2 regions of the Massilibacterium senegalense genome follow, and region 1 is predicted to be linked to the other one. Evidence: predicted binding sites of a transcription regulator. Region 1 holds the regulator's gene; the other holds the start of a gene.
The links. Region 1 encodes CtsR, which represses protease genes until heat stress. Its sites were predicted from a motif close to ATGGTCAATAAAGGTCAAACA; they were not measured.
Positions count from the first base shown of each region.

Region 1 (16,205 bases):
CCATAGCGTAAGCTAGTAAGACCCCTTATAGATGATGAGGTTGATAGGTCTGGTGTAGAAGCGTGGTGACACGTGTAGCTGACAGATACTAATCGGTCGAGGGCTTATCCTAATACTAAATTGGTTGTACAATATTCGTTATTTGGTTTTGAAAGAATAACTTGTCTGGTGATAATGGCAAAGAGGTCACACCCGTTCCCATGCCGAACACGGAAGTTAAGCTCTTTTGCGCCGATGGTAGTGAGGGGTTTCCCCTTGTGAGAGTAGGACGTTGCCAGGCAACTGAGAAAAGAAGTTAGTGAACATTCACTAACTTCTTTTTTTGCGTGGTGAAAGCAAGAGAAAAATAGGAATATTATAAACTAAAAAAGGTAATGATATAAGTAAGGAACTTAACAGAATGATAGAAGAAATTGATTCAGCCAAAAAGAGAAAAAATGTCGAGTCACACAATAGTTTAGTGGAGATATCTTGCAACAATGGTAGCGAGCAAAGAAAGGGAAAGGTAAATTAGTTGCAACAATAAAAAAACCATTTTATAATGTGATTAAGGTCAAAGATAGTCAAAGTCAGAGAAGGGGGAGGGACGGTGCGAAATATTTCAGATGTTATTGAGGCGTATTTAAAACGAATCTTGAATATCAGTGAAGAAAAAGTGATAGAGATAAAGCGTAATGAGATAGCTGAACAATTTCAATGCGTGCCCTCACAAATTAATTATGTTATCAATACTCGCTTTACGATGGAAAAAGGATATGTTGTGGAAAGTAAACGAGGTGGTGGAGGATATATTCGAATTATTAAGGTTGAATTAGATAATCATGTTCATTTAATTGATCAACTACTCCATCTTATTGGACATCAAATTTCACAACATTCAGCAGAAGATGTAATCCTTCGTTTATTAGAAGAAGATGTGATTACGAAGCGAGAAGCAAATATGATGATGAGTGTAATGGATCAATCACTCTATGACCATGTACAAAATATAGATGAATTAAGGGCTACGATTTTAAAAACGATGATTTATACATTACGATATCGAATACGGTAATTTTAAAGCCATTCTGAAAAAGGGGGGGCATTTATTCGTATGCTTTGTCAACAATGTCAACAACGAGAAGCTACATTGCACTTTACGAAAATTGTGAATGGGCAAGTAGAAGAAGTGCATGTGTGTGAACAGTGTGCAAGAGAAAAAGGGAAACATATTCCTGGTTCTAATAGTTTTTCAATTCATGATTTATTAAGTGGATTACTTAGTTTTGAGCAACCATTTCAACAAAAACAGTCTGTTTCATATGTACAAGAAGAACATTGTCCGACTTGTAACATGACATTTGAACAAGTCGTCAAACGTGGAAGATTTGGTTGTACGGATTGTTATCACACGTTTAAGAATCGAATAGATCCCATTTTAAAACGTGTACACGGTGGCAATACGGAACATCGAGGGAAAGTCCCAAAACGAGCTGGGGTAGATCTTCATATGAAAAAACAAATAGAAGAGTTGAAACGACAGTTACAACAATGTGTGGAAAAAGAGGCATTTGAAGAAGCTGCTACGATTCGTGATCAAATTAAGCGTTTAGAAAAGCAGTTAACGGATAGTCGGGGTGAGTCATCATGAGTTTACATCCATTTTTTAATGAAGCGATGAGCCCTTGGATGAAACAAGAAGGACCTGAAGCGGATATCGTGTTAAGCAGTCGAGTTCGCTTAGCAAGAAATTTAAAAAACTTCCCTTTTTCCACCATTGCGGATGAAGAAAAGAATGCAACACTCATTTGTCATCTTCAAGAAAAGATTAGGATAGAAGATTTACAATCATTTGATCAATTTGAATGGATATTGATGGATGAAATTGAACCGATTGAAAAGTTAGCATTAGTCGAAAAGCATTTGATTAGTCCAAGTTTAGCAAGCGAATCTTTGCATGGAGCTGTTTTTTTGAATCGTCAAGAATCCGTCAGTGTCATGGTGAATGAAGAAGATCATATTCGTATCCAATGTTTATATCCGGGTTTTCAATTAGAAGAAGCATTGCAATTGGCAAATAAAGTCGATGATTTTTTAGAAAAACGTTTAGATTATGCATTTGATGAAAAATACGGATATTTAACTAGTTGTCCAACGAACGTCGGAACTGGATTGCGAGCATCCGTTATGATGCATTTACCTGTTTTAACGTTGACCGGACAAATAAATCGAATTATCCCAGCAATTAATCAAGTTGGTTTTGTCGTTCGTGGTATTTACGGAGAAGGTAGTGAAGCGAGAGGAAATCTATTTCAAGTTTCGAATCAAATGACGCTAGGAAAAACAGAGAAGGATATGATTCATGATTTAGAAGGAATAACGTTACAGCTTATTCAACATGAACGTCGGGCTCGGGAACAGTTGTTTCATGCATCGAGGATTCAACTAGAAGATAAAGTCTTTCGCTCCTATGGACTGTTAGCGAACAGTCGCATTATCGAATCAAAAGAAGCAGCAAAATGTTTGTCTGATGTTCGTTTAGGAATAGATTTGGGTATTATTAAAGGAATATCACGAAATATTTTAAGTGAACTAATCATTCTGACACAACCAGGATTTTTACAAAAATATGCAGGTAAACCACTAACTGCTCTAGAACGAGATATTCGAAGGGCAACACTTATTCGAGAACGATTACAAGTAGAATCATAAGGAGGCGTATGTGTCTATGATGTTTGGTAGATTTACAGAACGTGCACAGAAAGTATTAGCTCTTGCACAAGAAGAAGCAGTGCGTTTAGGGCATAACAATATTGGAACAGAACATATTTTACTCGGGTTAGTCCGTGAAGGAGAAGGAATTGCTGCCAAAGCTTTATTAGCATTAAACCTAAATCCAGAAAAAATTCAAGAAGAAGTAGAAACGTTAATCGGTCGTGGAGAAGAAGGACAACAACCACTTCATTATACACCGCGTGCGAAAAAAGTCATTGAATTATCGATGGATGAAGCACGTAAATTAGGTCATACGTACGTTGGAACAGAACATATTTTACTTGGATTAATTCGTGAAGGAGAAGGCGTAGCTGCTCGTGTGTTAAATAACTTAGGTGTAAGTTTAAATAAAGCGCGCCAGCAAGTGCTACAACTTTTAGGAAGTACAGAACCGAACGGAAATAACGGGCAACAACCACAAATGAATGCAAATACCCCTACGCTAGATAGTTTAGCTCGCGATTTAACTGCGGTGGCAAAAGAAGGGACATTAGATCCTGTTATTGGGCGTAGCAAAGAAATTCAACGTGTGATCGAAGTATTAAGCCGCAGAACAAAAAACAATCCGGTATTAATCGGGGAACCGGGTGTCGGGAAAACGGCTATTGCAGAAGGGTTAGCACAACAAATTATTAATAACGAGGTGCCAGAAACGCTTCGCGATAAACGTGTGATGACATTAGATATGGGTACTGTTGTTGCAGGTACGAAATACCGCGGAGAATTCGAAGATCGTCTGAAAAAAGTAATGGACGAAATTCGTCAAGCAGGCAACGTTATTCTCTTCATTGATGAGTTACACACGTTAATTGGTGCAGGTGGCGCGGAAGGTGCTATTGATGCTTCCAACATTTTAAAACCTGCACTAGCTCGTGGGGAATTGCAATGTATTGGTGCGACAACACTGGATGAATACCGAAAATATATTGAAAAAGATGCAGCGTTAGAACGTCGTTTCCAACCAATTCAAGTTGATGAGCCAACGAACGACGAATCTATTCAAATTTTAAAAGGGTTACGCGATCGTTACGAAGCGCATCACCGCGTAACAATTACAGATGAAGCAATAGAAGCTGCTGTAAAATTATCAGATCGCTACATTTCGGACCGTTTTTTACCTGATAAAGCGATTGACTTAATTGATGAAGCAGCATCAAAAGTTCGTTTACGTTCGTATACAATTCCACCTAATTTAAAAGAACTCGAAAATAAATTAGAAGAAGTGCGGAAAGAAAAAGAAGCAGCGGTACAAAGCCAAGAGTTTGAAAAGGCAGCATCATTACGCGATTCTGAACAACGTTTAAGTGAAGAACTAGAAGAGACAAAACAACAATGGAAAGCGAAACAAGGCCAGGAAAATAGCGAAGTAACCGCACAGGACATTGCTATGGTTGTGACGAGCTGGACAGGAGTTCCCGTCACAAAGTTAGAACAAGAAGAGACAGAACGTTTATTGAATATGGAAAACATTCTTCATAAACGTGTCATTGGTCAAGAAGAAGCCATTAAAGCTATTTCGAAAGCGGTTCGTCGTGCGCATGCTGGATTAAAAGATCCGAAACGTCCAATCGGCTCCTTTATTTTCCTCGGTCCAACAGGTGTCGGGAAAACAGAATTAGCCCGTGCGGTAGCAGAATCACTGTTTGGTGATGAAGATGCGATTATCCGAATTGACATGAGTGAATACATGGAAAAACACGCGACAAGTCGTCTTGTTGGTTCTCCGCCTGGTTATGTTGGATATGAAGAAGGTGGACAATTAACAGAAAAAGTACGTCGTAAACCATATTCTGTCGTGCTATTAGATGAAATTGAAAAAGCACATCCAGAAGTATTTAATATTTTACTTCAAGTACTAGAAGATGGTCGTTTAACGGACTCGAAAGGTCGTACCGTTGATTTTAGAAATACGGTTATTATTATGACGTCGAATGTCGGTGCAAGTACATTAAAACGACAAAAACATCTTGGATTTGTGGTTGAGTCTAGTGATTCAGCATATAAAGATATGAAGGCAATAGTGTTAGAGGAATTGAAACGTTCTTTCCGACCAGAGTTTTTAAACCGGATTGATGAAACGATTGTATTCCATCCTCTTGAAAAACCTCATATTGAAGAAATCGTGAAATTGATGGTCAAAGAGTTGCAAGTACGTATGAAAGAGCAAGACATGGAATTATCGTTAACGGATGCTGCGATTAAGAAAATTACCGAAGAAGGATTTGATCCAGAATACGGAGCTCGTCCGTTACGTCGAGCTTTACAAAGAAAAGTGGAAGATTTATTATCGGAAGAGCTTTTAAAAGGAACGATTAAAAAAGGACAAAGCGTACAAGTAGATTATGCAGATGATCAATTTATTGTAAAATCGTTGTAAGAAAGAAGCTGGAAGAGAAATAACGTTTCTTCCAGCTTTTTTTTACGTTACAATAAAAGTAATGAAGAATACGTTTAAATAGTAATAAAGGGGGGAGAACATGGCGAAACAGAAAACAAAATTTGTTTGTACAGAATGTGGCTACGAATCACCGAAATGGATGGGGAAATGTCCAGGGTGTGGGACGTGGAATACGATGGTGGAAGAAGTCGTGGTAACGGAAAAAAGTCGCCATCAACCATTTGGTACATCAAGTGATCGAAGAAGTTTAAAAGCAACTCCGATTACCAACGTAGAGCGAACCGATGAAATTCGGATACAAACGAAAATGAAAGAGTTTAATCGCGTGTTAGGTGGCGGTGTGGTTCCTGGTTCGTTAATTTTGATTGGTGGTGACCCTGGGATTGGGAAATCGACACTGTTACTACAAATGTCCGCGCAATTAGCTTCGTTAAACCACCCTGTTTTATACATTTCTGGGGAAGAATCGATGAAACAAACGAAGATTCGAGCAGATCGACTTCATATCGCGACCGAAAAATTATTTCTATTGTCTGAAACCAATTTAGAATTGATTGAACATATGATTAAAGAAATGCAACCACGATTTGTCGTCATTGACTCCATTCAAACAATTTACCGGGAAGACATTACGAGCGCTCCTGGAAGTGTGTCGCAAGTACGGGAATGTACAGGGCATATTATGCGTCTTGCTAAAACGTTAAATATTGCGATTTTTATCGTGGGACATGTGACGAAAGACGGAGCGATTGCAGGACCGAGAATGCTTGAGCATATGGTTGATACGGTTCTTTATTTTGAAGGGGAACGTCATCATACGTACCGGATTTTACGGGCGGTTAAAAACCGATTTGGTTCTACGAATGAAATGGGCATTTTTGAAATGAAAGAGGAAGGGTTAGCAGAAGTATTAAATCCTTCAGAAATTTTTCTTGAAGAACGGACAAATGGGGTGGCTGGTTCTACAGTTGTCGCTTCGATGGAGGGGACGCGGCCGATGCTTGTGGAGATTCAAGCACTCGTATCACCGACCAGCTTTGGTAATCCGAGGCGGATGGCAACAGGAGTAGACCATAACCGAATTTCACTATTAATGGCTGTGCTTGAAAAACGAGTTGGAATGTTATTACAAACACAAGATGCATATATTAAAGTAGCGGGTGGTGTGAAAATTGATGAGCCCGCAATTGATTTAGCCATTGTCGTCAGTATTGCGTCAAGTTTCCGCGATGAACCTACTCGTCCAACCGATGTATTTATTGGAGAAGTTGGGTTAACAGGAGAAGTGAGACGTGTGTCGCGTATCGAGCAGCGCGTGGCAGAAGCGGCTAAATTAGGTTTTCAACGAATGATTATTCCAGCAAAAAACTTAGGTAACTGGACGACTCCAAAAAGGGTAGAAGTGATTGGGGTCGAAACCGTTTCGGATGCTTTGTATTATGCACTAGGGGGATAAAGGATGGAACAACAAAAGAAAGAGTTATCGCTAAAAGATATTTTACACATCGTTGCACCAGGATCACCGCTCCGAGACGGGATGGATAATGTATTACGTGCGAATACAGGTGGGTTAATTGTCCTCGGTTATAGTGACAAAATGAAGAAAATTGTCGATGGTGGGTTCCAATTACACTGTTCGTATTCTCCATCTTTTTTATATGAATTATCCAAAATGGACGGAGCGATTATATTAAGCAATGATGTATCCAAAATTTTATATGCCAATACACAATTAACACCGGATCCAAACATTGAAACGAGCGAAACAGGAATGCGTCATCGTACGGCAGAACGGGTTGCAAAACAGACGGGACATCTCGTGATTGCGATTTCACAACGCCGTAATGTCATTACCCTGTATCAAGGTGATTTTAAATATTCGTTACAAGACATGGGGATGATTTTAACAAAAGCGAATCAAGCATTGCAAACGTTAGAAAAATATAAAAACGTATATGAACAAAGTATTACGAATTTAGGTGCGTTAGAGTTAGAGGAATTGGTAACGTTTCATGATGTCGTACAAGTGATTCATCAAATTGAAATTGTGTTGCGGATTAAAAATGAAATTTTAAGTTATGTGGACGAACTCGGAACAGAAGGTCGTCTCATTCAAATGCAAATGGATGAACTCGTTTCAAATATCGATAAAGAAGCAAAGTTGCTTATTAAAGACTATGCAAAAGACACGAATGTTAGTGTGAATAAGTTGTTAGACACATTGAAAAAATCGATGCGGGACGAATTGCTAGAAGATCAGACGATTATGAAATTGTTAGGGTATTCTAATTTTTCGAATTTACGAGATGAAATTGTGGCACCAAAAGGATATCGTATTTTGCATAAAATTCCACATTTACCTTCTAGCGTTATCGATAATATTGTCGAACGTTTTAAAGTGATTAACAATGTGATGAAAGCGACTATTGAAGAGTTAGATGATGTGGATGGAATTGGAGAAGTGCGTGCCCGTAAAGTAAAGGAAGGGTTAAAACGAATCGAAGACCAATTATTCTTTGAACGACATGTTTGATTCTTTTGTGTCTGTAATAAAAATGTACTATTTACTTCTTGGAAAAAGGGAATGTAAGACATAACAAGAAGTTAATTGACGAAAGCTTTTAATAATAGCAGGTTTAAAATAAAGATTTCACCACATAATGGATAAGGAGGTGACGCTGTTATGATTATTAAACGAATTATTCAAATTTTATTAACGTTTATCGGGAGTGTGCTTGGTTACTTTTATGGTCCGAACTTCTTTAGTGTAACGGATATTTTTCCAACTTGGATATACCATCCGTTCTCCGGTGCGATTTTAGGTGGACTTATATTTTTTGTTTTCTCGCTTTGGCTAGCAGATCTTATCGTGGAATTTTTTAAATTAGTAGAAGAACGTATTGTGAAAGCGCCTGTGGCGGATTTGTTATTCGGGACACTAGGGTTAATTATCGGATTAATTGTTGCTTTTTTCTCGCAACTACCGTTAAGCGCGTTAAATATTGAGTTAATTAATATGATTTTAATTCCGTTGATTACGATTTTTTTAGGCTATTTAGGTTTTCAAGTTGGATTCCGAAAACGCGATGAGTTAATGGGGGTCTTTTCTTTCCAAGGCCGTATGCAACAAAAGGAAAAACAGTTGAAACGAGAGTATGAAGAAGGACGTCATTTGAAAATTTTAGATACGAGCGTCATTATTGACGGACGGATTGCAGATATTTGTCAAACGGGCTTTTTAGAAGGTGTACTCGTAATCCCGCAGTTCGTGTTAGAAGAATTACAACATATTGCAGATTCTTCTGATGCATTAAAACGAAACCGCGGTCGACGAGGATTAGATATTTTAAATAAAATTCAAAAGGAATTAGATATTCCGGTTGAAATTTATGAAGGCGACTTTGAAGATATTCAAGAAGTAGATAGCAAGTTAGTTAAATTAGCAAAAATCACGTCAGGCGTTGTCGTAACGAATGATTTTAATTTAAATAAAGTATGTGAATTACAAAAAGTAGCAGTATTAAATATTAATGATTTAGCGAATGCAGTAAAACCAGTTGTGTTACCAGGGGAAGAATTACACGTGCAAGTCATTAAAGACGGAAAAGAGCACAATCAAGGCGTAGCATATTTAGATGATGGTACAATGATTGTAGTAGAAGAAGGACGTAATTATATCGGTCAAACAATCGAAGTGATTGTAACGAGTGTTCTTCAAACATCAGCGGGGCGAATGATTTTTGCAAAGCCAAAACCGCTTGAAAAAGCATTGTAAAAATAGGTGAATGACATGACATATGAAGTAATTGTATTAGCAGCTGGACAAGGAAAACGAATGGGTGCATCGAAAAATAAGCAACTTATTGAAATCAATCAGATTCCGATGATTGTTCATACGTTATTGGTGTTTGAAAAAGATAATTGGTGTGAACGTATTATTTTAGTCGGTGCCCCGCTCGAATTAGATATTTTAGCATCGCTTGTAAACGAATATGGGTTAGCGAAAGTAGATTGTATTACACCGGGTGGGAAAGAACGGCAACATAGTGTGTACGAAGGGTTAAAAAATGTTTCTTCGGAAGAAGCAATTGTGTTAATCCACGACGGTGCGCGCCCTTTTATTATGATAGACGCAATCCACCGCTTAGTAGAGAAAGTGTCAGTGTACGGTGCAGCAATTGTAGCCGTACCGGTAAAAGATACGATTAAAAAAGTAGAAAATGAAATCGTAACCGAAACAGTGGATCGAAAAAGCTTGTGGGCGGTTCAAACGCCACAAGCTTTTCGCTTGTCCACGATTCAAGCAGCGCATGATAAAGCGTTAGCAGAGGGTATGCTAGGAACAGATGATGCTAGCCTTGTAGAATATGCGGGAGGTTTTGTCTCGATTGTTCCAGGGGATTACGATAATATTAAAATAACAACACAAGAAGACTTATATTTCGCAAAAGCGATTTTAGAAAAACGGAAAGCACAAGGAGGCAACTAGATGTTTCGTGTGGGACAAGGTTTTGATGTACATAAATTAGTAGAAGGTCGCCCGCTCATTATTGGCGGTATTACGATTCCTTATGAAAAAGGATTGCTTGGGCATTCCGATGCAGACGTGTTACTTCATGCTGTAACGGACGCATGTTTAGGTGCAAGTGGCGAAGGGGATATCGGTCGTCATTTCCCAGATACCGATAGGAAGTATAAAGATGCAGATTCTAAAAAATTGTTAGCAGATGCCTTTCAATTAGTAAAAGAAAAAGGGTATGAACTCGTCAATATTGATTGTACGATTATGGCGCAAAAGCCAAAAATGGCACCGCACATTCAAGCGATGAAAGAACAAATCGCTACGTTGCTAGAAGCATCGGTAGAACAAGTGAATGTAAAAGCAACAACAACGGAACAACTTGGATTCGTCGGTCGGGAGGAAGGGATCGCAGCGCTTTCTGTTGTGATGTTACAAAAACGGGAAACTGTTTAAGTGGCTTGTGTGCTGCTACTTAACGAGCATTAGATTTGGTGTTACAATAAAGATTGTTTAAAAGAATGGAATGGAAGGTGTATAAGCATGTCAGAAGAAATAAGAGTGCGCTTCGCTCCGTCACCAACAGGTCATTTACATATCGGCGGTGCACGTACAGCTTTATTTAACTATTTATTTGCGCGTCATAACAATGGGAAATTTATCGTTCGAATTGAAGATACAGACCAAGAGCGTAACATTGAAAATGGGGAAGAAAAAATTTTCAGTAGTTTAAAATGGCTCGGTTTAGAATGGGATGAAAGTATTGATGTAGGCGGAGACTTTGGCCCGTACCGAAGCATGGATCGGTTAGATATTTATAAAAAATATGTAGATCAACTGCTCGCAGAAGGAAAAGCTTATTATTGTTACATGACAAAAGAAGAGCTTGAAAAAGAACGGGAAGAGCAGCTTGCACGCGGAGAAATGCCAAAATATAGCGGTGCTCATCGCAATTTAACAGCAGAACAACGCGAAGCATTTGAAAAAGAAGGACGTACACCAGTTGTTCGTTTCCGTGTACCAGAAGGCCAAGTAATTGCATTTGACGATGCAGTACGTGGACATGTAGAATTTGAATCAGACGGTATCGGTGACTTCATCATTGCTCGTACTGGTGGCATTCCGACGTATAACTTTGCGGTAACAGTGGACGATTATTTAATGAAAATTACCCATGTTATTCGTGCGGAAGAACATTTATCTAACACACCACGACAAGTATTAATCTATCAAGCACTTGGTTGGGAAGTCCCTACATTTGCACACGCATCGTTAATTTTAAATGAAGATCGTCAAAAAATGAGTAAACGCGATGAATCGATTATTCAATTTGTTGAACAATATGCAGAGCTCGGTTATTTACCAGAAGCAATTGTAAACTTTATTGCACTTCTCGGTTGGTCTCCTATTGGGGAAGAAGAGATCTTTACTTTAGATCAATTAATCGAACAATTTTCATTAGAGCGCGTGTCTAAATCACCAGCTGTTTTTGATACGAAAAAATTAGCATGGATGAATAACCAATACATGAAACAAAAAGAGTTAGAGGACGTTGTAAAATTAAGTGTGCCACACTTACAAAAAGCAGGATGTTTGCCAGAAACGTTAACACCAGAACAAGAACAATGGGCACGAGAATTAGTGAGCTTGTACCAAGAACAAATGAGCTATGGTGCGGAGATTGTCGAATTAACAGATATTTTCTTCCGTGAACATATCGATTATGACGAAGAAGCACGTACAATATTAGAAGAAGAACAAGTAAAAGAAGTATTTGCTGGGTTATTGGAACAATTAGATGCTGCGGAAGATTTTTCACCAGAATCGATTAAAAAAGCCATTAAAGCAACACAAAAAGCAACTGGACATAAAGGGAAAAAATTATTTATGCCAATTCGTGTTGTGACAACAGGTGCTACACACGGACCGGAACTTCCTAATGCCCTCCATCTATTAGGAAAAGACGTTGTAATAAATCGCTTAAAAAAATGGCTTGAGGCGTAAAAAGCTATTTTATTCACTTTTCTTGTAGTTTATAATATGATAATATCAAGAAAAGCGATGAAGAAAATGAAAACGTTGATGAGGAAAAGTAAAAAGTTTCCCGTTATGATAGAGAGAACTGTCACTGGCTGAAAGCAGTTTATAACGACACTTTTGAACATGCACCTCGGAGTCTTTTATCGAAAAAATGTTGAGTAGATAAAAGCGGGTCACGCCCGTTAGAAAGTGCAAAGTGAGGGGAAACCTAAACAGAGTGGGACCGCGCAAACAGCGTCTCTGTGTTTTTATGGACACAGGGGCGCTTTTTTTTATCATCCAGCTGCGATAGGCTAACGCTTTCCGCTATAAGTCAAAGTGCTCCAGAGGCAAAGACCGCCTTTTCCGCCCTTCGCCTTATAGCTCCGTCGTTAAGCGAGCCCATCTCCGCTTTTTTTATCATCCAGCTCCGGGCGCTAGGGGCTCGAGTCATAAGCCATCTTGCTCCATGAGGAAAAATCACCTCATTGCGCAAGCTGTCTTATGCTTGTCGTCCCTGAACGAACGCCCTGCGCTTTTTTTATCATCCAGCTCTGGGAGGTTAGCGACTGCCGTAATAAGTCCCCCGATTCCAGAGGCAAAGAGGCGCCTCTTCCATCGTGTGCCTTATTACTCTGTCGCAAAGTAAGCCCCCCTGCGCTTTTTTTATACACGATAGTTGGAGGGATGTACGATGTTTTTTAAATTATTAAAAGAAGATGTAGATGTTGTATTTGATCAAGACCCAGCAGCGAGAAATTATTTTGAAGTAATTACAACCTATTCGGGGTTACACGCGATTTGGATGCACCGGATAGCCCATGGATTATGGAAGTATAAATTTAAATATTTGGCACGAGTGCTGTCTCAATTTAGCCGGTTTTTAACCGGCATTGAAATTCATCCTGGTGCTAAAATAGGCAGGCGCTTTTTTATCGACCATGGGATGGGGGTAGTGATTGGCGAAACGTGCGAAATTGGAGATAATGTGACGATTTATCAAGGTGTTACTTTAGGTGGAACAGGGAAAGAAAAAGGGAAACGGCATCCGACGATTGAGGATAATGTGTTAATTGCAACGGGTGCGAAAGTGTTAGGTTCGATTACGATTGGAAAAAACTCAAAAGTAGGCGGGGGTTCTGTCGTTTTAAAAAATGTACCGCCTAATTCAACAGTCGTTGGCATTCCTGGACGTGTCGTTGTGCAAGATGGAAAACGAGTAACGCATCAATTAAATCATCACGAATTACCAGATCCAGTAGCGGACCGGATGCAACGATTAGAAGAAGAAATTCAACAACTAAAACAACAATTGGAACAAAACATAAGGAGTGAAAAGGAAAATGGCAATTCAAATTTATAATACATTAACAAGAAAAAAAGAGCCGTTTGAACCGTTGGAGCAAGGGAAAGTAAAAATGTACGTGTGCGGACCTACGGTATACAACTATATTCATATCGGAAATGCGAGACCGGCGATTGTATTTGATACCGTTCGTCGTTATTTTGAATATCGTGGATATGACGTGCAATATGTATCAAACTTTACCGATGTAGATGATAAATTAATTAAAGCAGCAAAAGAATTAAATACAGACGTGACGACGATTGCAGAGCGTTTTATCCAAGCTTATTTTGAAGATGTAAGTGCGCTTGGAGTGAAACAAGCAGACGTTCATCCGCGGGTAACGGAATGTATTCCAGAAATCATTTCCTTTATTGAAACGTTAGTCGAAAAAGGATTTGCCTATGAAGTAGATGGCGATGTGTATTTTAGAACGCGCGAGTTTGAAGGATACGGAAAGCTTTCGCAACAACCGGTGGATGAATTGCAAGCGGGAGCAAGAATTACTGTTGGGGATAAAAAAGAAGACCCATTAGACTTTGCGTTATGGAAAGCAGAAAAAGAAGGCGAAATTTCTTGGGATAGTCCGTGGGGCAAAGGTCGTCCAGGATGGCATATTGAATGTTCTGCAATGATTCATAAATATTTAGGGGAAACAATTGACATCCATGCAGGTGGACACGATTTAACATTCCCGCATCATGAAAATGAAATCGCCCAATCAGAAGCGATGACAGGAAAACCATTTGCTAACTATTGGATGCATAATGGATATATTAATATCAACAATGAGAAAATGTCGAAGTCACTTGGAAACTTTATTTTAGTTCATGACATCATTCAACAATATTCTCCGCAAGTCATTCGCTTTTTCATGTTATCGGTCCATTACAGACACCCAATCAACTTCAACGAGGAATTGATTCAAAGTGCACAAAATGGATTTGAACGAATTCAAACGGTTCTTCAAAATGTGAAGCATCGACTCGAAAAAACGGTGAATTTAGGGGAAAAAGACGATGAATGGTTAGCGACTATCGGACAATACCGCGACCGATTCATCGAAGAAATGGATGATGATTTTAATACAGCGAATGCCGTATCGATTTTATTTGAATTAGCAAAAGAAGCAAATAAATATTTACAAGAAACGAATACGACAGAAAAAGTATTAATGGAATTTTTACAAATATTTAACGAAATTTTAACGGTATTAGGCATTAATATGGAAACAAAAGAGGCGCTATTAGACGAAGAAATAGAAGAGCTGATTCAAAAACGTAACAAAGCAAGAAAAGAGAGGCATTTTCAGTTAGCAGATCAAATTCGTGATCAATTAAAAGAACAAGGAATCATCTTAGAAGATACACCACAAGGAATTCGTTGGAGAAGAGGATAATGGAAAAACAAGAGGTAAGACAATTAAATGGTCTTGCGCTGGCGTATATGGGAGATGCCATTTTAGAAACGTATATTCGTCGATACTTAATTGAGCAAGGAAAGGTACGACCGAATAAATTGCATCAAGCAGCGACGCATTACGTATCAGCAAAAGCGCAAGCAAGAGTCGCATATGCACTTTTAGAAGCAGAAATGCTAACAGATGAAGAAGTGCAAATTATTAAGCGAGGAAGAAATGCGAAATCACACGCATCACCAAAAAATACAGATATGAAAACGTATCGTCTTTCAACCGGTATGGAAGCTTTACTTGGATATTTATATTTACAACAATCAACAGACCGACTCCATGAAATCATTGATTTCACGATAAAGGTTGTAGAAGAAGGGACAGAAAATGGTGGAACAAGTTCATAATGAAGAATGGATCGTTGGGAAAAACCCAGTCATCGAAGCATTAAAAGCGAACCGGCCGATTAATAAAATTTTGATTGCAGAAGGCACTCAAAAAGGGCAAGTACAAAAAGTGAAAGAATTAGCTAAACAAAAGAAAATCGTTGTTCAACACGTACCAAAACAAAAAATTGACGGGCTTATTGGTCCCGTTCATGGCGCGATGCAACACCAAGGGGTTGTTGCATCGGTTGCCCCTTATTCTTATGCGTCATTAGATGATTTATTTCAAGCAGCAGAAGAAAAAAAGGAGCAACCATTCTTTCTTATTTTAGATGAAATAGAAGATCCCCATAATCTTGGTTCGATTATGCGAACAGCAGATGCTGTTGGTGCACATGGCATTATTATTCCGAATCGACGTTCGGCGCAATTAACGGCCGTTGTAGCAAAAACATCAGCGGGAGCGATCGAATATGTACCGGTTTGTCGTGTCACAAACTTAGCGCAAACGATAGAAGAGTTAAAACAACGCGGTGTATGGATTGTCGGTACCGATGCTTCTGCGAAAGATGATTTTCGCTCATTAGATGGAGATATGCCACTTGCAATCGTCATCGGGAGCGAAGGAAAAGGCATTAGTCGACTCGTATTAAAGCACTGTGACTTCGTCTATTCATTGCCGATGAAAGGACAAGTTACATCGTTAAATGCTAGTGTCGCAGGCAGTTTATTGATGTATGAAGTCTTTCGAAAACGAGCGGTAACCGGAGAATAGCGATGGAGATTTTACTTGTAGACGGTTATAACGTTATCGGCGCTTCGTATGATTTGCAAAAATTAAAAGAAGAAGACTTTGCTAAAGCGCGGGATCAACTAGTGGAAATGATGGCGGAATATAAGGCATATAAAGGACTTCGTGTCATCGTTGTGTTTGACGCCCACCTACAAAAAGGTGTGGAAAAAACATCTACCTATGCTGGTGTGGAAGTGATTTATACGCAAGAAAAAGAAATTGCAGATAAAAAAATTGAAAAGTTGGCTATACAATTAAATAACGCCAAAACACAAATTACAGTCGCAACGAGTGACTATACAGAACAATGGCAAATTTTTGGGCAAGGGGCTTTACGTATTTCTGCAAGGGAATTATTGAGGGAGATTGAAAAAATGCGCAAGGATATTGAGGTCGATATTGGTGAAATGCAAGCACCTCGCAATCAACAAAAAGTAACCGTTTCAGATGTTTTTCCAAAAGAAGTAACGGAAAAATTAGAACAGCTACGGAGAGGAAATGCACCTTAAAAAATAAAGGATAGCGATCGGAGGAATGGGCATGAGCTTAAAAAAGAATCAAGTATTGGTGGAATATCGTG
Region 1 covers NZ_LN831779.1:94,619-110,823, reverse strand. The annotation lists partial or broken rRNA gene BN1372_RS00630 (23S ribosomal RNA) at 1-112, shown strand, start outside; rRNA gene rrf (5S ribosomal RNA) at 165-280, shown strand; gene BN1372_RS00620 (CtsR family transcriptional regulator) at 590-1,054, shown strand; gene BN1372_RS00615 (protein-arginine kinase activator protein McsA) at 1,094-1,630, shown strand; gene BN1372_RS00610 (protein-arginine kinase McsB) at 1,627-2,691, shown strand; gene clpC (ATP-dependent protease ATP-binding subunit ClpC) at 2,708-5,131, shown strand; gene radA (DNA repair protein RadA) at 5,232-6,608, shown strand; gene disA (DNA integrity scanning diadenylate cyclase DisA) at 6,612-7,685, shown strand; gene BN1372_RS00590 (PIN/TRAM domain-containing protein) at 7,839-8,927, shown strand; gene ispD (2-C-methyl-D-erythritol 4-phosphate cytidylyltransferase) at 8,943-9,641, shown strand; gene ispF (2-C-methyl-D-erythritol 2,4-cyclodiphosphate synthase) at 9,642-10,127, shown strand; gene gltX (glutamate--tRNA ligase) at 10,215-11,675, shown strand; T-box leader at 11,742-11,956, shown strand; gene cysE (serine O-acetyltransferase) at 12,385-13,053, shown strand; gene cysS (cysteine--tRNA ligase) at 13,034-14,434, shown strand; gene BN1372_RS00560 (Mini-ribonuclease 3) at 14,434-14,853, shown strand; gene rlmB (23S rRNA (guanosine(2251)-2'-O)-methyltransferase RlmB) at 14,834-15,607, shown strand; gene BN1372_RS00550 (NYN domain-containing protein) at 15,610-16,134, shown strand; gene sigH (RNA polymerase sporulation sigma factor SigH) at 16,160-16,205, shown strand, end outside.

Region 2 (16,205 bases), on a different contig from region 1:
GCTTTCCTTTTACATCAATATCGCATACACACTTCTTGTTCATGAAACAAGTCCTCCTAAACTCGATTTCTTTATTGTTTGAAAGGAGAATTCGAACCGTTTATTGGTTATCTTTTCTGACCTCTCTGCTTCGTAAAATAAAAAGACAAAATTCTTCATATATTTTATAAATAGTTAGCAATTGTATCAAGGGAAAATGCAGAAAAAAGGGAAGAATTATGAGTTTCCCCCCTTTTTCCCGATTCTATTATATACCTTTTTGCCCTAGATAGTCGACTAAATCTAACAAACGATTGGAATAGCCTATTTCATTATCGTACCAAGCGACAATTTTTATCATATTTCCGTCCATCACCATCGTGCTTAACGCATCAATGGTGGCAGATTCTTTTGTCCCGATATAATCAGAAGACACGAGTGGTCGTTCACTATATCCTAAAATCCCTTTCAATTCTCCTTCAGACGCAGTTTGGAACAGATGATTTATTTCTTCTACCGTCGTTTCTTTTTCGACTTCTACCACGATATCCGAAAGAGATACATTAGCAGTCGGAACACGAATCGCAAGACCAGTTAATTTTCCTTTTAACTCCGGTAACACTTTTCCGACCGCTTTTGCAGCACCTGTTGTGGTTGGAATGATATTTTCCGCAGCAGCTCTTGCACGTCTCAGATCTTTATGCGGAAAGTCAAGCACTCGTTGATCATTCGTATACGAGTGAACCGTCGTCATTAAGCCGCGACAAATGGAAAACGTTTCATGTACTTTTTTTAAAAAAGGTGCTAAACAATTCGTCGTACAAGAAGCGTTAGAAAGAATCATATGTTTAGTTGGGTCATACGTCTCCTCGTTTACTCCCATCACAATCGTCACATCTTCGTCTTTTGCCGGAGCGGAAATAATCACTTTTTTCGCTCCGGCTTTAATATGTTGAAAAGCAGATTCGCGGTCAGTAAATTTGCCAGTTGATTCAATGACCACATCAACCTCCAACGCTTTCCAAGGCAATTTTTTTGGTTCTTTTTCATGATAAAAAGGAATGACATGCTGTGCTATTTTTAACTCTCCTTCTTTATATGCCACTTCTTTTTCATACGTGCGATGAATCGTGTCGTATTGTAATAAATGTGCCAACACCGCTCCATCCGACACATCATTCACCGCCACAACTTCCAAAAATGACTGATCCATCGCTTCTCGCAAAACAAGACGACCAATACGACCTAAACCATTAATAGCAACTCTCACCTTACCCATACAAAACCTACCTTTCATAACAAAAAAGTGGAGGGCGATTGGGTATAAGCGACTAGCATAAGACAGCTTGCGGAATGAGGCGATCTTTCCTCATGGAGCAAGATGACTTATGACTCGAGCCTATAGCGCCCGCAACTGGATTCATAAGAAGTGAAGCACTCTCTACTATAAGAAAAATCCCATTATGAAGTATTCCTCACTAAGCAGAAAATCACTCTATTCATAATGCAGAAAAACTTTCCATCCTAAATAAAAAAGACTTACTCTAAAAAGTAAGTCTTACATTTGTTGATTAAGACATTCTCGTAAGCGTTGTTCTAAATCAACGGTTGATACAATCCCATATGCAATTTCTTTGCCACATGCTTCAATGACTGGAATAACTAATTGATATTTTTCATGTAAATCGTCATCTTTTTCAATATTAATTAATTGAACATCTAGCGGTAACTTTCGGCTTAAAAAATCAAGCACCTGTATCGCGTCTTCGCAAAGTCCACATTTTTCTCTCATATAAACGTTTACTACTAGCATGTAAGCAGCCCCTTTTTTCTTGTCTACCCGTGACAAAAGATGTATTACTTTTATTTTATCGTTTGGGAGACAGAGCGCAACGGTTATTTTTTGTTATTGCAAAAGTTTCATCATTATATTATAATATTCTTTGTCATATGCGCTCGTAGCTCAGCTGGATAGAGCAATGGTTTCCGGTACCATGTGTCGGGGGTTCGAATCCCTCCGAGCGCGCTAATAAGAAAAGACGAGTAGATACAGCTCGTCTTTTTTTATGCCTTATTTTATTTTTACTTTTCGTAACACATCGTTTAATTCAGATACTATGCAAAACAATATTTTCTTTGCTCTTTCATCTAGTTCTTGATTATCAATAAGGTTGGAAAATCTTGTTCCCTTTTTTCTCATATTATATGTTTCAAAATGTAAATCCACCCAATCCTCATAATTCTCAAAGAATTCTATTAGTTGTTCTTCCGAAAATTGTTTTAAAATAAATTTTATGTGTTCTTCACTATCTTTCCAATTTGAGAGCCACTCAGCAAATTGATATTCTGGTACTTGATTCATCTCATATTCAAAATAATGTTTGTATATTGTATAAATCGTTACTGGCCACGATGCTTTTTTTCCTTCTTTTAAAAAAGCTAAAAACACTTTTTTATTTCTTTTTTGTGAAAATGGAAGAAAAAATTTTCTCATCATCTTTCGATCCCCTTTCCCTTCAATAATCATCCAACTATACTATTATTTTATAAATACATCCACTTACTTGTCATTTAAATTACCAATTTCAGTTATAAAGTAATATGAAAAAGTAATTAAATGTATAAAAATAAGGTAATCTATACGATATGTAACTAATTATAAAAATAATGAATTACTGCATTTCAAAATAAAATATGGTAATAAAAATACAAAAATGTAGTATATTATTCCAAAAAGGGGAAACAAAAATAAGGGCGAATATAGTTAATATGAAAATAAGGTTTTTTATTTGACCTATCTTGACCTTTTTTGTATCATAAAATTAAACGATTCACCTTTAATCAAGGAGGAGAAAAAGTATGAATTTAATTCCTACAGTTATTGAACAAACTAATCGTGGGGAACGTGCGTATGATATTTATTCACGTCTTTTAAAAGATCGTATTATTTTACTTGGTAGCGCTATTGATGATAATGTAGCAAACTCTATCGTAGCTCAGCTTCTTTTCTTAGCAGCAGAAGACCCTGATAAAGATATTTCGCTATACATTAATAGCCCTGGTGGTTCGATCACATCAGGTATGGCTATTTACGATACCATGCAATTTATTAAACCAAAAGTTTCTACTATTTGTATCGGTATGGCAGCATCTATGGGTGCATTTTTACTTGCTGCTGGGGAAAAAGGAAAACGCTTTGCCCTTCCAAACAGCGAAATCATGATCCATCAGCCACTTGGTGGAACACAAGGTCAAGCAAGTGATATTGCGATTCATGCAAAACGTATTATTGAAATGAAAGAAAAATTAAACAACATTTTAGCAGAACGCACAGGTCAACCATTAGAAGTCATCGAACGTGACACAGATCGTGATAACTTTATGTCTGCTTACAAAGCAAAAGAATACGGTTTAATCGATGATGTGTTTGAACCAACAAAAAAATAATGGTCGTAATAAAAAAAGTTATCGAGAACATTCTCGATAACTTTTTTTATTCTTTTTCAACGAAAGCAACTAACGAGTTAAGTGCTGTCTCTTCGTCTGGTCCATCTACCTCTAGTATAACGTCCACTCCTGGACCAACAGCTAAACTCATGATCCCCATAATACTTTTTGCATTTACTTTTTTGTTATCTTTCTCTAAATAAATATCCGAACTAAAACGATTTGCTTCTTGCACAAATTGTGCAGCAATTCGGGCTTGAAGACCTGTTTTCAATTTTACGGTAACCGTTTTTTGTAACACGGTATCTCCTCCTCATTTATTTGGAATTCACATACTCACCACTACGAACTTTGTTTGCAATCTCATCAATTTTTCTTAAACGATGATTAATACCGGATTTACTAATGGTTTCTCCCTCAACCATTTCACCTAATTCTTTTAATGTTACATCTTTATGTTTCATACGTAATTCGGCGATTTCTCGTAATTTATCAGGTAATGCATCTAAACCAATTGTTTTTTCAATATAACGAATATTTTCTACCTGACGAATAGAAGCACCGATTGTTTTGTTTAAATTAGCCGTTTCGCAATTCACTAGTCGGTTCACTGAATTACGCATATCTTTTACGATACGGACGTCTTCAAACCGTAATAATGCTTGATGTGCACCGATGATATTTAAAAATTCAGTGATTTTTTCGCCCTCTTTTAAATAAGTGATAAATCCTTTTTTTCTTTCTAGTGTTTTCACATTTAAATCAAACGTATTCATTAGATCGCATAACGCTTGATTATGTTCTTCATACAGCGAAAAAATTTCTAGATGATACGATGATGTTTGTGGATTGTTAACAGATCCACCTGCAAGAAATGCGCCACGTAAATAAGAACGCTTACAACAAGTTTTTGCCGTAAATTCACTAGGAATTGCCCGGTTAAAACGATAATCACTCGTCATGATTTGCAAACTCGTTATCATCATTTTAGCATCTTTTGTGACCCGAACGATATAAACATTATTTTTTTTCAAGCGCATTTTTTTCCGAACGATAACATCCACATGCACTTGTGGATATAATCGCTTAATTAAGGAATAGATTCTTCGTGCAATCGCGGCATTTTCAGTCGAGACATTTAAAGATGCTTTTTCACTGGATAAAGAAATGACACCATTCATCCGAATTAATGCGGCAAGCTCTGATTTTGCGCAACAATCATCAACTTCAAGCATTGTAAGTTCTTTTTTCGTATCTGAAGCAAATGACATATGCCCCCCCACCCTTCTATTCTTTTTCTCTTATTGTATTTACGAGTAAGCGGGAAATTTTTTTCGCATCGTGACGAATAAACGGCTCGTCAAATTTTACAAAATGATCATGAATCACAACAGGAGCATACTGTTGCAAGTGCTCGAGATCACATACTACAGGAACCGCTCCTTTTTCTGTATAACGACGTAATACATTCATTGGAATGTCTGCATCATTGACGACAATCATATCTAATAATTGATTGCAATCAATGTGTTTTAATAATGCTTTCACATGGTCACTAGCCGTAAAGTTCGTCGTTTCCCCGTACTGCGTCATGACATTGCAAATATACACTTTTTTCCCTGGTGCGTGACAAACCGCTTCTTGAATCTCTGGTACGAGTAAATTGGGGATAATACTCGTATATAAACTACCTGGTCCCATGATAATTAAATCTGCTTCTAAAATGGCTTCTACGCTTTCAGGCAATGCTTTTACATCTGGTGTATTTAAAAAAACATAATCAATTTCTTTTTTGGCTAATGGAATTTTAGATTCCCCTTGTACAATGGTACCATCTTTCATTTTAGCACTTAAAATGACACCTTGGTTCGCAGATGGTAATACTCGCCCACGTATATTTAACACGCGACTAATTTCTTTAATCCCTGAAACAAAATCACCTGTAATCGACGTCATCGCAGCAAGCAATAAATTTCCTAACGAATGACCAGAAATGCCATTTCCATGTAAAAATCGGTGCTGAAACACTTTTTCAATTAAAGGCTCTCCTTCCGACAAAGCAACGAGCACATTTCGAACGTCACCTGGTGGAGGAATGTCTAATTCATCCCTTAAAATCCCTGAACTACCGCCGTCGTCCGCCACTGTCACTACTGCTGTAATATCAACACGAAACTTTTTTAGCGCTCGAAGTAAAACAGATAACCCTGTTCCACCCCCGATGACAACGACTTTCGGTATCATCTGATCCATATCTATGTCGTCTTCCTTCCTTTTTCAATATCTCTATGGGCAACGTGCGTAGAATATTCGCTAGCATAATAATGCGTTAAATATTCTGCGATAGTCACAGAACGGTGTTTTCCCCCTGTGCACCCAATAGCGATAACAAGTTGACTTTTCCCTTCCCGTTTATATTGTGGAAGCATAAAATTAAGCAAATCTAATAATTTTTCAATAAACTGTTGCGTTTCTGACCATTTTAACACATATGAAGATACTTCTTCTTGCAGCCCTGTTTTCGGACGAAGGTGATTGACATAATGTGGATTAGGTAAAAACCGCACATCAAATACTAAATCTGCATCGATTGGTAACCCATATTTAAATCCGAAGCTCATCACTTGAACCGTAAATGTTGGTTGATTTTCTTTTGAATATACGTGAATAATTCGTTCACGTAATTGACGTGGGGTTAAGTCGGTTGTATCAATAATTCGTTGGGATCTTCCTTTTAAATCTTCTAACATTTCCCGTTCTTTTTGAATACCTTTTAACGGAGATCCCGTTTTAGCAAGAGGATGAGAGCGTCTCGTTTCTTTGTAACGACGAACGAGCGCTGGATTTTTTGCATCTAAAAATAAAATTTCAATTTTAAATTGGTCGGTTACTTCAGGATTATCAATCATTTCTATTAGTGCATCAAAAAACTCTCGACCACGTAAATCCATTCCTAACGCCACTTTATTCATTTTTCCGTCAGATTCTCCAACAAGCTCGATAAATTTAGGTAAAAGTGTCGGTGGCAAATTATCTACACAAAAAAATCCTAAATCTTCAAAACTTTGAATAGCAACGGTTTTTCCGGCGCCACTCATCCCTGTAATAATAACTAATTGATATTCTTTCTGTGCATTTGCCTCCATGTATTTTCCTTTCCTCCTTAGGACGGTTGAATCCGATATGACAATAATTCAAAATCTGGGGTGTACGTAAACAAACCGTAAATGGTCCCTTTTCCTTTCACCATATAATCAATAATATGATAGTCACCTGGTGCCATTTCCAATGCAGCGATAGCATCTTTATGATGCCAAGCTAACGTGCCTTCCTCGCATACTGACACGTTTTCTCCTTCAAATTCCGTTGCAAAAAAGGTAAACATCATCCACTCTGACATAATCTCGGTTCCTTCTTTTATTTGAATAGTAAAAATCCCTTTTAACGTTGGGTTACTTAAATATATGCCAGTTTCTTCTCGATACTCCCGAATGACGCTTTCTTTTACAGTTTCACCGCTCTCCATTTTTCCACCTGGAGCAACCCACCAATCGCGTCTCGGTTTTTGTAGTAATAATAGTTGATCATCTTTTAATAACACACAATTTGTTACGCGTTGCATATGCTCACCTCTTCTACTCTACACAACCACGATTTCACCTATAATCTGTATTTAAGTTTCAGTATACTATGATTACCTTGTCTACTCAATCAAAACCGCCATTTCTAGCGCTCTACACAAAAAAAGAACCAGAACAAAACATCATCATATGTTTCATTCCGGCCTTCTATAATCTATATCACAAATAGGGGGTCGCTTACTCTTCTTTATCATACGACTTTTTTGTTAGATTTATGTTACAAAAACATTAAGAAAAGATGTCTTTTTTATGAAGCAATCTTTACAAAAATACCCCTTATCCACAGGTTTAAAACCCTGCGCTACTTGTCGTTCTTTTATTTTACGCCAAGCTCTTCTTTTAAGTTTTCAATGTAACTTTGTGCTGCTTGTGCTGCAATACTTCCATCACCAGTAGCTGTTACGATTTGACGAAGTTCTTTTTCACGAATGTCACCAGCTGCATAAATTCCAGGTACTTTCGTTTCCATTTGTTCGTTTGTTTCGATATATCCATTTTCATTTACTATTCCAAGATTTTTCGCAAAATCAGAAAGTGGATTCATGCCAATGTAAATAAATACACCGTCTGCATTAAATTCTGTTTCTTCACCTGTTTGTGTGTTTGTTAATGTTAAAGAACCAACTTTTCCGTCTTTTTCATTAATACTTTTTACTGTTTGGTTCCACATAAAGTCAATTTTTTCATTTGCAAATGCACGATCTTGAATAATTTTTTGCGCACGTAATTGATCACGACGGTGAATAATCGTTACTTTTGATGCAAAGCGTGTTAAATAAATTCCTTCTTCTACTGCAGAATCACCACCACCGATAACTGCTAGTTCTTTTCCTTTAAAGAAGGCACCATCACATACAGCACAATAAGACACGCCACGACCTGCTAATTCTTTTTCACCAGGAGCACCTAATTTACGATATTGGGCACCCGTTGCGATAATAACTGTACGGCCTTTGTATTCTGTATCGCCACATACGACTGTTTTATATTCTTTGCCGTCTTTTAAATCCGTAATGTCTCCATATGCATATTCTGCACCGAATTTTTTCGCATGTTCAAACATTTTATTTGAAAGTTCTGGACCTAAAATAGATTCAAATCCAGGATAGTTTTCTACTTCTTCTGTATTTGCCATTTGACCACCAGGTACACCACGTTCAATCATTAATGTATCTAAGTTTGCACGTGATGCATACACCGCTGCTGTCATTCCAGCAGGACCTGCTCCTGCGATAATTACGTCATAAATTTTTTCTTCTGACACTAGTATCCACTCCTTCACATTGTCAAACTATTATCTTTATCGTATTCAAATCAAGGATAAAAGTAAAATTATATGCTCATGGGGGTATATATCCCCCCTACTTATTTTGCCATTACTTTAACACGTCCCGTACAATGTGCACATATTTTTGCACTGTAGATACGGAAATCATATATTTCGTGGCAATTTCCTTCTGGGTAATCGGATAAGTCATTTTATCTTTTTGCCAAACATAATCAAAAGCTGCCGTCATTCCTACAAACGAATGGGAAAGATTTTGCTGTTCACACTTTTTAACGAACACAAGCCCTTCTTTTAATAATTGCCTATACGCTTCTTTTGATAATGTACCCCATTTATAGTTTAAATAATGAAGAAAATCGTAAATCATTGAAGCATCATGCCGACATTCAAACACATTATGCAATACCGAAACTTCTTCACCTATTTGGATGACCACATCTTTGTATGGTTGCAAATGAAACATCATAATCGCCGCTACATGTGTCATTAACGGGGTGGCTGTTTCTTTTACACAAAATTGTTTCAATGCTTCATATGTTTCTTCCGTTCCTTCTTGCTCGATTAACAAAAGACCAGCTAGTTGTTTTACTTCATCCATTTCACCTAATAAATGATATACAGCAATTTTGTAAAACACGTACGGAACATTATCTTTATTTAAAATAAGCTTGTACAGTTGTTCCTGTTGCAACGGCATGTCCATTAAAATCGAAAAAACATACGACATCCGATCAATCGGAATATTCATCGGATCAATCACTACTTCTTTACCCGATTTCCCTTGAAATGCAACATCATACCAAAATTGAAACGACGGATAGTGATGGTAGCCTTTATTGGATAATTTTCGTAACCATTCATACCCCCGCTCATATTCCCCTAATAAAATAAGGGTAATCCCTACCTTTAACTGACCGCTTTCATCTATCGGATAAATATTTTGTAACAACTGACGATATTCCGCTAGCCGTTTTTTATCCCCAACAAAACGATAATAAATCGAAAGAGAACAAAGTAAATGAATACTTCCTGGACTTTTTTCTAATGCTCCCTGAATGACTTCGAAACACCTTTTTTCATTTCCTAAATATAAATAAATAAGCGCTAAATGATTGTATGCTTGATGAAAATCAGGATATTTTTGAATCATCTTTTTTAAACTAGCTTTTGCTAAATAAATGTTTCCGCTCTCTAACAGTTGAAAAATTCGTTCGTATTCCTGAATTAAATCATCTTCATATAACATATCTTGTAACAATTGTCCGAAATCATCACTTAGTACTTCTAATAATTCTTGTGCTTCTTCTGCTAGATCACCAGCTGTCTCTTCTTTTAAATATTGTTCAGCATATCTTTTAGCTTCTGAAAATAACCCCATATGTGCATAATTATGTGCCATAAAAAAATAACATTCATACAGGGTTGAATCATGCTTTTCTAACACTTCTTTAAATAATTTATTGGATCTCTCGTATTCCCCTAATTCTGAAAGAACGGAAGCAAGCTGACACGCATAAATAGGCTCTAGCGGATCGTATTTCCACGCCCTTTCAAAACATTGTTTCGCCTTACTAACTTGATTTTGATCATAATACTTTAAACCTTTTTGAAAAAAATACTCTCCATCTTTTACAAAATGCAAAAGTTTTCCTTGTTGTTTCGATGTTTTTTTTGACCCCATGACTCCTCCATTTATCTAAATAATCGATGCTCTATCATACTCTAATTGATCTTTACTCCATAAGAAAATAACCCCAATAACTAGACTAAGAATGGAGTTACTTATCAATAACAACTAATAAAACAAACACACAAAAATAACCAATTCGTCCGTTCATCTTCCTTATTATCACTTTATCACACAGACTAAACGATAGAAATAGAAAAAAGAAAAAAATATAAAAAGTGGAGGGCGCTTGCTCATAGAAACCACCATAAGCGAATCCTCTACCCTATGTTATATTTTCTAACATAATCCGTGCAATTTGTTGTATTTTTTGGTAAAATATAAGCACATATCTTTTCGGTCTCTCGTTTTTGAAACTACTAACTTCAAAGGAAGGTGATGGGATGAATCGTAAAAATGGGGCAAAAATGTACATTCAGATGATTGGGGTGTTTATGTTCAGTTTAAGTAGTATGTTTCTCCTTAACTATGTGATCCTCTATTTATTAAGCAATATTAACGCACTCCACATAACCGTTGATTCAACGAAAACATTACTCTATGTCTCTCTTAGTCTATTATTTTTCTTTGTCTTTGCGCTTATTTTTGAAATTGTTGTCGCGATGTTTATGCAACTTGTTCTCCAAACAAAAAATGGCGGGCAAAAATATATCGTTTCCATCGTCGAAACTATTTTCCTCTTTTTCTTTTTACTACTTATCAGTAACTTAATTCCTGGCTTATCATTATCATGGGTTAGTATGATTGTACTAACACTATTGTTTATGTTGTTCTTAAAAATAACCGAAAATATTCATTTTTCGTACGTGTTACATCGAATAGAACGAATGGTGTAAAAACTAGGCCAGAGAAACATCTTTTCTTTGGCTTTTTTCGTGCATTCTTTACTGAAAGGGGTATTTACTTGGAACAAGATAAACTACATATAAAAACACCGATGATGGCGAAAATATTGGATACCGCCTCTCTCTTATTTTTTATCGGAACGATGATGTATCTCCTAACGGTTTGGTCGTCTTTACCTGAATTGGTCCCTAGCCATTATAATATCGCGGGTGAAGCGGATGATTGGCAGAAAAAATAGTTTATATTTTTACCATTATCTACCTGAATTGTTTTATGGTTTCCACTACATATACTAGAGAAAAAACCGCATCTTCATAGTTACATTGGTCTTACAGAAGAGAATAAAGAACGGTTGTACAAAAATTCTATGTTGCTAACAAATGTAATCAAAAATGAAATGTTATTGTTTTTTTCGTTTGGCAGTTGGAATGATGTAAAAGTAGCAAACGGAAACGAAAGTTTATTAGGTGTTTGGGACATTCCTATTTTATTTCTTGTTATCTTCGGAACGTTGATCTTTTTTATGATTCGTTCCTTCCAAAAGGTTTTAGCGTTAAAAAGTTTTCTAATTGCATGAGTTCTTCAGGGATATCACGGGGAGTAGCATGGGATATTGGAATCTTTTGTTCTGTCGCATGCAAAGCAGGTGAACCGGCTGGATGTGCATCATGTATTCTAGTTGAAACTGCGTGGGGCGGAAGCATTGTTTCTAAATGTGTGGCAAAAGCATTTGGATTACTGTAATAGGACTAATAACATTGACTGATGAGTAAACCTCATCAGTCAATGTTATATTTTTTTGCTAATGAAAATCAGGATTATAGAATAAATAATGATAAAAAATGTGATGAAAATTTTAAGTAAATTAATTATTTCAATTGATATAAGATTAGTTGAAATAATTAATATAAAAATTCCTAGTAGAATTAGAAAGATTAAACTTGAATAAAATATTGATTTAACTTTTATTTTTTTTGATCGTTCATCATTATCTTTTAAATGTGGAAAAACATAATACTGAGAAAATGAGAGTATTGCCATAGACAAAAATAATAGACTATTGTAATTAAAATACCCATTATCTATTAAATTTGTTATTATCATCAAAGTAAAAATCAAAAAAAGTACTATACCTGAAATTGAAAATAAATTTCGAATCATGGTTATTCATCCTCCTGATTGTAAAAAAATATTTCCTCAATTGATTTATCGAATTCATTAGCAATTTTAAATGCAAGTTTTAAAGATGGTGTATAACGTTTTTTTTCAATTGAAATAACAGTTTGTCGAGATACTTTTAAAATTTCAGCTAGTTTCTCTTGAGAAAGGTTGTGCTCTTTTCTAAGTTCCATCAATTTATTTTCCATTATTGTGTACCCCGTTTATTTATTAAAAATAAATATCTAACCTAAGTATACAGTAAAGTTAACTTTACAAATTGACTTTATTATTAACATATATGAAAGGAGTTTATCATGAGAAATAAACTATATTTAGTAATATCTACTTGAATCAATTTCATAATTCATCTTTTTCAAGAGCTTAGACTGCTCCCCTGTCAAAACTTGCGTTTTTTAAAATTAAGCTGCTAACTGTTGTTCTTGTAATAATCCATTTATTCAATCTACCGCTAATTTACAGGCATTATAAATAAACGTCACGAGGTGGAAGTGCAGTTTTGCTTTTCGACCTGTGCGATGACGGACGTTGTTCAATTGAAAATACTCTTTTAAATAGGCATTCACACGTTCTACAGCCGTTCGTTCTTTGTACAGATTCTTCCATAATTCAGAACCACGTGCTGGGTACGTATATTTCCGAATATCGGTTTCACATCTAATTTTAAACACCTTTTGACACAGTGAATCGTTTCGTAATGGGCATGTTGCACATTCTTTCGGTTGTGTGAATTTTAATGTACTGTATTTTTCATCAAAACTGTCGTAACGATAGCTATGCTCACGTACACAAGTTGGACGGAAATGCTCATCGAATCCAATAATTTCCCCTTCATTACGGATATTATAAGGAATCACAACACGCATCGTCTTTTTTGAAAATAATTGAAAGATCGGTTGCACATCAATTGGGGCGAAAATCGTATCAAAACGACGAGAACTTTGCATATCAAGTAATTGTTGGATGTCAAATAGACTCATTTGTTTTACAATAGTCATAGGGCATTCACCTCTTGGTTCAATTTTTGTTTCGTCGCTTAAATTATACCAAATTGGGGAGGTGCCCGTTTTTTATTGTTTGAAAACCCTTGATACCAAAGGAATTGGAATTATGAAATTAACTCACTTATATAAATATAAAGCTTCGTTTGAACCTTGAATGGAGGGATTGAATTGAGTTATTCGATCATACGAGTGGAACGAGTAGATAACTACAATGATACTGCTGGATTGCAAAAACATATACAGCAAGAAACCAAAAACTATACGAATCTTGATATCAATAAAAATAAAATGGTCCATATAATAAAACGGAGCTAGCAATCATGCTAGCTCCGTTTCTTTACGCTTTTTTGCGTGTCATTTTCTTTTTCGCTTTCATTAATACTTCATACACTAATGGTACGATGATTAATGTTAACAATGTAGAACTTGTTAATCCACCGATTACCGTAACCCCTAAACTTTTCGAGATTAATGCTCCGCTTCCACCTTCTGAACCGATTGCTAACGGAATTAGCGCACCGATTGTTGCGATAGCAGTCATTAAAATCGGACGTAAACGAGTCGATGCTGCTTCTAACAACGCATCGCGTGTCGGTAAACCTTCTCGTTCTTTATGAATAACGCGGTCAATTAACACAATCGCATTCGTTACGACAATACCGATTAACATTAATGCTCCAATTAAGGAAGAAACGTTAATGGTCTCACCTGAAAGATACAGAGCAAGGAATCCACCAATGACACTAAATGGTAACGAGAATAAAATAGCAAATGGTGCTAATCCGCCACCAAATGTCACAACTAAGATAAAGTAAACGATTAAGACAGCTGCAAGCATTGCAAGGCCAAGTTGGAAGAATGATTTTTGCATATCTTCTGTTACACCGCCGTAATCCACAGATGAACCTTGTGGCAACGATAACTTATCAATTTTTTTTGCTAATGTTTGCGATGCCCCACCGACATCATTTGTTGTAAATTCTGCCGTAATTGTTGCATATAATTTTCCATCTTTTCGTTTCACTGTATCTACCGCAGATCCTTCGTCGATAGAAACGAAATCGCCTAGTTTTTTCTGTTGTCCAAGCGGTGTAATAATCGTTTCATCTGTTAAACTTTCAATCGTATTGTATTCTTTTTCTGTATTGGTCACATACACGTTAATCTCTTCTCTATCTTGTTCAATCGTTGTTAACGTTTGTTTTACCCCTACTTGAGAGAACGCTTGCGCAATTTGTGCAGTCGTTAAGCCTTGGGAGTTCATCGTATTACGATCTACAACAAACGTATACTTGTCATACGTATTACTTAAGCTAGAATCAATATTTTTAAAGTCCTTACTATCTTTTAATAATTTTTCTACTTGACTAGATGATTTTTGTACATTTTCAATCGATGTACCATACACAAATAATTGCATTTGGTTATTAAAACCACCTGATGACATATTTTGCATTAACCATTTGCCTTTTTCCGTATTCTTTTGTAAATCTTTTTCTACTTTCACTGTTTCATCATTAAAGTTTTCATAGTCATCCTTGTAATCAATGAAGAAATTGATTGTATTTTTCGTTTGCACCATTAATGGATTATTTCCACCGATGGAATATTGAATAATTTCTACCCCTTTTTTCTGTTTAAAATATTTTTCTGTATCTTGGGCTACTTTTTCAATATCTTCCAACGTTTGCCCTGGTTCAGGCGTATACGTAATGGCCATCATTTTTTGTGGATCATCTGGTAAAAATGCTTGCCCGATAAATGGTACGAGACCAAAGCTTGCAATTAACAATACAGTAGCGACAATCGATGTAATCCATTTATGGTTTAACGTTGTATTTAAGAATTTTTTGTATCCAGCCGCAATTTTTCCTTGTTCTTTTTTCTTCACTTTTGTTCCTTCTTTAAATAACACATGCGCCATCATTGGAACAATCGTAACGGCCACTACTAATGATGCTAATAGTGCAAATACTAGTGCCAATCCGAATGGTAAGAACAACTCCCCAATTTGCCCTTTTACTAACCCAAGTGGTAAAAACACCGCCACGGTTACAATCGTAGAAGACATAATTGGGGTAAACATTTCTTTCGTTGCTGCTTCAATTAATTCTTTCCCGCGTAATTTCTCTTCTTTTAACGACATCCGCCGGTAAATATTTTCAATAACTACAATACTATCATCGACGACTCGCCCAATCGCAACCGTCAAAGCACCAAGTGTCATAATGTTTAACGTAATTCCCATTTGTTTCAAAACGAGAATAGCCGTTAAAAGAGACATCGGAATCGATACAACAGCGATAATCGTAGAACGAATATCTCGTAAAAATAACAAAATAATAATAATCGCAAATAATCCACCGATTAACGCTTTATCAATCATCGTGTTTACAGAGTCTTCAATTGGTTTTCCTTGGTCGTAAAGTTGGGTGATCGTAATCCCTTTATAATCCTTTTCAACCTCTTTAATCGCTTTCTTCACGTCATTGACAACGGTTACTGTATTCGCATCTTGCCCTTTCATCACTTGAACTGCAATTGCTTCTTTTCCGTTCGTACGTGAAATGGATTCCGCCACACCTTTTAATTGCACTGTTGCGACATCTTTTAATGTAATCGTTGGAATGCCACTTTCTCCTGGCACAATCATCACACCAGGTGCTGGATCTGTTACTGGAATTTGAATGTCTTTTAACTCATCCTCCGTTGCTACTTTTCCGTCAATCGCTACAATTTTTTCTTTTTGGTCAATTTCATACAGACCAAGTGGTGTTTTAAAGTTTGTTCCTTGGATGATTTGTTTTACTTTTTCTTCATCTAAACCATATTCCGTTAATTTCTTTTGGTCAAAAGCAATATGTACTTCGTTCACGCGTTGACCTGAAATTTGTACAGTAGATACCCCATCGATTTTTTCAAATTTCGATTTTAAATCTTGTTCGACAAGTGTCGTTAATTCTTCCATTGATTTTCCATCATACGCAATGTCAAAAACGATGACTGGGAAAGCATTTAAATCAATACGATTCACAACCGGTTTATCAACGGCTTCTGGTAAGGTGAGTCGATCAATCGCTTCTTTCGCTTCGTTTTTGGCATCAATCATGTCTTGTTCATACTGGTACTCAATC
Region 2 covers NZ_LN831786.1:1,669,724-1,685,928, forward strand. The annotation lists gene BN1372_RS11690 (phosphoglycerate kinase) at 1-43, opposite strand, end outside; gene gap (type I glyceraldehyde-3-phosphate dehydrogenase) at 248-1,258, opposite strand; gene BN1372_RS11700 (glutaredoxin family protein) at 1,538-1,792, opposite strand; tRNA gene BN1372_RS11705 (tRNA-Arg) at 1,932-2,005, shown strand; gene BN1372_RS11710 (hypothetical protein) at 2,051-2,476, opposite strand; gene clpP (ATP-dependent Clp endopeptidase proteolytic subunit ClpP) at 2,839-3,426, shown strand; gene BN1372_RS11720 (HPr family phosphocarrier protein) at 3,473-3,727, opposite strand; gene whiA (DNA-binding protein WhiA) at 3,744-4,697, opposite strand; gene BN1372_RS11730 (gluconeogenesis factor YvcK family protein) at 4,714-5,679, opposite strand; gene rapZ (RNase adapter RapZ) at 5,682-6,572, opposite strand; gene BN1372_RS11740 (NUDIX hydrolase) at 6,590-7,048, opposite strand; gene trxB (thioredoxin-disulfide reductase) at 7,384-8,331, opposite strand; gene BN1372_RS11750 (tetratricopeptide repeat protein) at 8,444-10,036, opposite strand; gene BN1372_RS11755 (hypothetical protein) at 10,426-10,878, shown strand; gene BN1372_RS11760 (DUF1648 domain-containing protein) at 10,947-11,126, shown strand; gene BN1372_RS11765 (hypothetical protein) at 11,241-11,465, shown strand; gene BN1372_RS11775 (helix-turn-helix transcriptional regulator) at 12,052-12,255, opposite strand; partial or broken gene BN1372_RS11780 (transposase) at 12,508-13,032, opposite strand; gene BN1372_RS15280 (hypothetical protein) at 13,240-13,386, shown strand; gene BN1372_RS11785 (efflux RND transporter permease subunit) at 13,409-16,205, opposite strand, start outside.
Region 2: clpP (ATP-dependent Clp endopeptidase proteolytic subunit ClpP) is a predicted target of CtsR. The motif match lies at 2,766-2,786, and genes of this name have one in related genera.